Regions from separate parts of the Candidatus Dorea massiliensis AP6 genome, predicted to be linked through region 2. Evidence: predicted binding sites of a transcription regulator. Region 2 holds the regulator's gene; the other holds the start of a gene.
The links. The regulator Rex, encoded in region 2, represses fermentation and respiration genes when NADH is low (regulators of the CRP and FNR family bind a similar motif). The targets are predictions, from matches to a motif close to ATTGTTAANTANTTAACAAT.
Positions count from the first base shown of each region.

Region 1: a site for Rex is predicted at 1,968-1,987, ahead of ACESZP_RS15435 (CoB--CoM heterodisulfide reductase iron-sulfur subunit B family protein). Genes of this name have one in related genera too.

Region 1 is NZ_CAXTKW010000016.1:58,741-62,156, reverse strand. It holds gene ACESZP_RS15445 (4Fe-4S binding protein) at 1-665, opposite strand, end outside; gene ACESZP_RS15440 (4Fe-4S dicluster domain-containing protein) at 683-1,075, opposite strand; gene ACESZP_RS15435 (CoB--CoM heterodisulfide reductase iron-sulfur subunit B family protein) at 1,062-1,886, opposite strand; gene ACESZP_RS15430 (L-lactate dehydrogenase) at 2,249-3,208, opposite strand.
Region 2 is NZ_CAXTKW010000001.1:124,858-128,273, reverse strand. It holds gene abc-f (ribosomal protection-like ABC-F family protein) at 1-1,545, opposite strand, end outside; gene ACESZP_RS00685 (redox-sensing transcriptional repressor Rex) at 1,732-2,379, shown strand; gene alr (alanine racemase) at 2,474-3,416, shown strand, end outside.

The DNA.
Region 1 (3,416 bases), on a different contig from region 2:
CCGCTGACCTTCTCTACCTCGCTATATGTATAAATCGTAATCTTCTCATGGGCCGCAGCCTCCACCATTTTCGGAGTCAGGATGCAGGCGGAGCAGTCCAGAGTCGGGAAGGTCTTGTCAAGCTGGGACATACGGCCTCCGATACTGGGAGTCTTCTCTACGATATCTACCTCGTAGCCTGCCTCCGCAATATCCAGTGCGGTCTGGATACCCGCGATACCGCCGCCAATCACCAGGGCGCGCTTTACAACCTGGCTGGTGCCCGGCGTCAGAGGCGCGTTCAGCATAACCTTAGCGATGGCTGCCCGGGCCAGGATAATGGCCTTCTCGGTCGCTTCCTCCATATCTTTATGAATCCAGGAGCAATGCTCGCGGATATTGGCAATCTCTACCATGTAGGGATTGATACCGGCCCGCTTTGCCGCCTGGCGAAATGTATTCTCATGCATTCTGGGGGAACAGGAACAGACAACGATACCTGTCAGGTGTTTCTGCTCGATGGCCTCCCGGATTTTCAGCTGTCCTGCTTCGGAACACATATACTGGTAATCTTCCGCGTGAACGACGCCCGGCTCCTTCGCCGCTGCCGCTACCACCCGTCCGATATCTACCGTCGCAGCTATGTTCGTACCGCAATGACAGACAAATACTCCTATTCTCTGCACGTTTTTTCACCTCCTGATTATTTGCTGTATTTGCGGAACGCGCTGGCCAGCAGCTGCTGGGGCAGTTCCTCGTCCAGTAATTCGGGTATCTCGTTGGGGCTTAAGTAATTGCCGCCCCGCTGTCTTACTACCATCTGCCGTACCGCCTCAATGAGCTTCGCAGGCTTTACATCTCTGGGACAACGCTCTACGCAGGCAAAGCAGGAAAGACATTTCCAGATGGTGGTGGAATTTAAAAGGGGCTCTATGTCGCCATTCTCCACATAAGAAACAAACTGATGGGGACGGATATCCATCTCCTCATAAGCGGGACAGGTCGCGGAGCATTTTCCGCACTTCATACATTTCCGGGTGTTGACGCCGCTCATCTCCCGAAGTCTATCGGCCTTCGCCATATCAGCCTTCTGCATCCTCTGCTCCTCCTTCCGCATTTTTCTCAGGAATCAGGCCAAGAGCCTCTGCCAGAAGCTCTGTCAGATATGTAACCGGAAGCTTTTTCGCGCTTCCGCTGGTTCTCAGGTTATAGAGGCACAGAGGACAGGCGGTAATCAGCTCTTCCGCTCCGTGATCTGCCGCGGATTCCATTACCCGGTCTACCATCGTACCAGCCAGGGGCTTGTCCTTCAGGGACACATAACCGCCGCAGCACTCGTTCCGGTAGGGATATACCACAGGCTCAGCACCCAGGGCACGGATAAAGTCCTCGATAATGGTCGGATTCTCCGGATCATCAAAGGCCATGATATCACTGGGGCGAAGCAGCATACAGCCGTAATACGCGCCGATTTTCCGACCGGTCAGCGGATGGGTAACCTTCTCACGGATGGTATCGAAACCGACGCGATCGCGCAGAACCTCCAGATAGTGAAGAACTTTTGTCTCTCCTTCATAGGGTTTTTCAAGCTTCAGATAATTGTTGGCACGGGTGCGGATGTCCTCCACATTCTGCATGTCATCGTTGACGCGCTTGATCACATGATGACAGGCGGAGCAGAGGGTTACCAGATCCTGTCCCTTTTCCTTCGCGTCATTCAGGGCGCGGACTGCGGACAGCTTCGTGGCAATCTCATCGGACGCCAGCGGATAGACGGCTCCGCAGCACTGCCAGGCTTCGATTTCCTCCAGGGTAAATCCCAGGGCTTCTGCCGACATTCTGGCGTATCGGTCCAGGTCCTGCGCTTTGTTCTTTAACGTGCAGCCCGGATAGTAGCTGTACACCATTTGACTACCTCCTTTTTGTTTCTTATTTGTTGCAAAGTTGTCTGTTTGACATTTTTCTATCAATCTACATTATTATACTACGTTGTTAAAGGTTTAACAACCCCTAAATGATATTTTTTTGTTAGTTTGTTGGAGTTTTTTGGATGATATGTTATATTTTTGTGTTAAGTCAACATGAGTTTTTGTCAATTCCGACTTATATAGTCGGGATTCTGCTTTGTTAATTGTGTGTCAATAGAGTAATTTTACGTTATGTACCGTGGGGGATATACTCCGGTGTACAAAAACAGCCCCGGCTATCCAAGGCGCTTTGCTGTTGGATAGCCGGGGCTGTTTTTGTAATTATGCTTCCTGTTCTATTATTAGTCCTCTTTCATCACGTCGCCGATGAATGCTTTCAGCACTTCTGCGGAGTGTTCTACCTGCCGTTTCTCCTCGTCGGTCATGGTGATCTTGATGGTCTTGCTGATCCCCTCCTCGTTAACTACGCAGGGGATACTGATGCAGGATCCTTCCAGGCTCTCGCCGTACTCTTTTCCCAGTACGTGGGCTACCGGAAGTACGGTGTTCTGGTTCTTCAGGATAGACTCTACGATACGGAAGGTGGACATGGCGATTCCGTCGAAGGTGGCGCCCTTCAGGGAAATGACGTCCGCGCCGCCGGTCTTGGCTTTATTGGCAATCTGCTCCTTGACTTCCTCTTTTTCCTTCTCATCTGCTGGCAGGAAGTGATCGATGGGCTCGCCTGCTACGTTGACGCTGCTCCAGATGGGGACCTGGGTGTCGCCGTGTTCGCCCAGAATATAACCCTGGATGTCGCGGATATCTACCTTTACGCGTTCGCCTAAGAGATAACGGAAGCGGGCGGTATCAAGGGAGGTTCCGGTTCCGATAACTCGCTCCTTCGGAAGGCCGGTTTCCTTCTGAATCAGATAGGTGTTCACATCTACCGGGTTCGATACTACGATGATCAGCGGATTCTTTGCGTATTTCATAATGTTCTTCGCGATGCTTCTCGCCACACCGGTGTTTACCTTGGCAAGCTCCAGGCGGGTCTGGCCGGGTTTTCTCGGTACACCTGCGGTCACGATGATGATCTTCGCATCCGCGCACTCCTCATAGCCGCCCTGGCGGACACGCACCTGACTATAATACGCGGTTCCGTGTGAGATATCCAGTGCAGCACCCTTCGCGCGATCTTCGTTCAAGTCTACTAGGACAATCTCGCCTACCTGTGCTTTCAGCATCAGGGTATAGCAGATGGTCTCTCCCACGTTTCCAGCTCCAATTACTACGATCTTGTTTGATGTTTCGTTTGTCATACTGTTACCTCACTCTTTCTCGTCCCCAAAACGTGATATTTTTCACAATATTGATATTTTTTTATCAACCTCTTGCATTATAGCACGTACACTTCGGTTATGCAAGAGGCATTTTGGATTTTTGTATTTCTATTTGTACAATTTTTTCTGTGGATAAACAAATTCTTAACGAAATCTAATAGAAAGTGTGAGGAAATCCCACTCTTTC
Region 2 (3,416 bases):
GGTCAGATCGAGAATCCGTGTGGCGGTTGTGTTGATAAAATAACGGTCGTGGGAGACATAAAGCACAGTGCCGGTATAGCGGTTCAGGGCCTGCTCCAGAATCTCCTTGGAGACGATGTCCAGATGGTTGGTGGGCTCGTCAAGAATCAGGAAATTGGCCTCGGAGAGCATCAGCTTCGCCAGAGAGACACGTCCCCGTTCGCCGCCGGAGAGCTCCGAGATTCGTTTGAACACATCGTCGCCGGTGAAAAGAAAAGCGGCAAGGGTGCTTCGAATCGTTGTATTATCCAAATCCGGGTAAGCGTCGGAAATCTCTTCGAACAGCGTCTTTTCCGGGTGCAGCACGTGATGCTCCTGATCATAATAACCGATATGAACCTTGGAGCCCAGGGTAAAAGAACCGCTGTCTGCTTCCAGCAAGCCATTCAGAATCTTTAATATCGTAGTTTTGCCGGTTCCGTTGTTGCCGATAAGAGCTACCCGTTCGCCGCGCTTGACGTCGAAATTCAGATCCGTGAAGAGGGTCTGGCTGCCGAAGGATTTGGAAAGACCCTCCACGGTCAGCACGTCATTTCCGCTGACCACCTTTGGCTCCAGGGTGATATGCATCTCAGAGCGGACTTCCGTGGGTTTCTCCAGTACGTCCATCTTGTCCAGCATTTTTTCGCGGCTTTCAGCCCGTTTGATGGATTTTTCCCGGTTAAAGGATTTCAGTTTCTGGATAACCTCTTCCTGATGTTTGATTTCCCGCTGCTGATTCAGCCAAGCATGCATGCGGGCTTCCCGAAGCTGTGATTTCTTCGCGGCATAGTCGGAGTAATTGCCCTGGAAGGTGGTCACCTCGCCGGCGTCAATCTCGATAATCTTCGTGGCGATCCGGTTCAGAAAATACCGGTCATGGGCAACCACCAGAACCGCGCCGTCGTAGTTCAAAAGAAAGGTTTCCAGCCAGGCGATGGAATTCATGTCCAGGTGGTTGGTGGGCTCGTCCAGCATAATGAGATCCGGATGGGAGAGCAGAAGCTTGCCTAAAGATACGCGGGTCTTCTGACCGCCGGACAGCTTATTAACATGCTTCTCAAACTCTTCCTCTTCAAACCCCAGTCCCTTCAGCACGCCGACCACCTCGCTCTTATAGGCGTAGCCGTTTTTCAGTTCAAATTCATGGTTCATGCGGGTATACTGCTCCAGCGCCATATCCAGCGCAGCGCCGGACAGCTCCTTCATCTGCGCTTCGATCTCCCGGATACGGGTCTCCAGATCGATAACGTCCTGCTTGACCGTCAGCAGCTCCTGGTAAATGGTGTGGTCGCTGTTCAGATCCTGATGCTGTGCCAGATAGCCGATGGTTTTGCCTTTTGCCAGAACCACCTCGCCGGAGTCTGCTTCCATTTCCCCGATGATGATTTTTAAGAGGGTGGATTTGCCTGCGCCGTTGATACCGACCACGGCGGCCTTTTCCCGATCCTCCATGTGGAAGGACGCGTTTTTCAGAATCACGTCGGTTCCGAAGGCTTTGTTTATATTTTGACATGCTAATATCATAAAAACACCTCTGTTTTTCGTTGTTGAATGTCACACGAAGTCTATTATAGCGAAAAATGCAGGATTGAACAAGATAAAATCTACGATTCTTTCAGAAGAATCCAGTAAAAAGATTGACAAAAAATTTGCTTTTCGATTATAATAAAAACAGTTTTGAAAGATTTATTGAGGGATGTGCAGAATATTATGGAAGAGAGAGAGATCTCAAAAGCAGTTATCAAGCGGCTGCCGCGCTATTATCGCTATCTCGGAGAACTGATGGAAAATGGAGTAGAACGTATTTCCTCCGGTGAGCTGAGCAAACGGATGAGTGTCACGGCGTCGCAGATCCGGCAGGATCTGAACAACTTCGGCGGTTTTGGACAGCAGGGGTACGGATACAATGTCAAGTATCTGTATGAGGAAATCGGCAAGATTCTGGGCCTTGACAAGAAACATAACATGATCATCATCGGCGGTGGTAATCTGGGACAGGCTCTGGCCAATTATGTAGATTTTGAAAAACGCGGTTTCTACATAAAAGGCATTTTTGATGTAAATCCTATTTTAAAGGGCTTAAGCGTCCGGGGCATCCAGATTCACATGCTGGAGGATCTGGAGAGCTTCATCAAGGATGAAGATATTCAGATTGCGGCATTGACGCTGCCCAAGTCCAAGGCGGAGGAGATGACGAAGCTTCTGGTTCAGTATGGAATCAAGGCTATCTGGAATTTCGCCCATATCGATCTGGATGTTCCGTCGGATGTCCTGGTAGAGAATGTTCATTTGTCAGAGAGCCTGATGCAGCTTTCTTACAATATTACACGGTATGAGAAAGAGCATCCCCGTTCCTGACGGAGTATCAGAGTGAGGTATGATAAAAGGGAGCTTTTGGCTCCCTTTTGCATGTAAACGCATAGTATATTAAGGATAGTGAGGAGTGTCAGACGTGAAAGGATATAAGCGCGTGGCGGCTTATGTGGATTTGGATGCCATAGAAGATAATTTTGAGGCTATGAAGGCAAACCTGAAAGAAAAAACAAGAATTGCGGCTGTAGTAAAGGCCAACGGGTATGGACATGGAGCAGCGCCCATTGCGAGAATGATAGAAAAGAAGGATTATCTGTGGGGCTTTGCGGCAGCGACCATTGAAGAAGCTGCAGAGCTTCGAAGAAATGGCATTCAAAAGCCAATCCTGATTCTGGGGTACGTATTTCCGGAGGATTATGAGGAGCTGGTGCGCCTGGATATCCGCCCCACGGTATTTCGCCTGGATATGGCGAAGGAACTGTCTGCGGAAGCAGTTCGACAGCAAAAAGAAGTGAGTGTTCATATTAAAGTAGATACCGGTATGAGCCGGATTGGATTTGCGGATACCAAAGAGAGCGTGCAGGATGTCTGCGCTATCAGTAGGCTTCCGGGCATCAGGATGGAGGGGCTGTTTACCCATTTTGCCAAATCTGACGAGCTGGATAAAGCGGCTACCGAGAAGCAGCTTGCCCGGTACTGCGCGTTCCGGGAAGCCTGTGAGGCAGCCGGCGTGAAATTTCAGATTCATCACTGCTCCAACAGCGCCGGCATCATTGATTTGCCGGAGGCAAATCTGGATATGGTACGGGCGGGTATTACGGTATACGGTCTGTATCCTTCCGACGAGGTGAAGAAGGAGCTGGTTCCCCTGAGACCGGCGATGGAGATGAAAAGTCATATTGTACATGTAAAGACCATCGCGCCCGGAACGGAAGTAAGCTATGGCGGCATTTATACGGCGGATTCTGCGCGCCGGATTGCTACCGTCCCTGTGGGCTATGCGGACGGGTATCCGAGAAGCCTGTCCAATAAGGGCGTGGTACTGATCGCTGGTAAGCGGGCGCCTATCTGCGGCAGAGTCT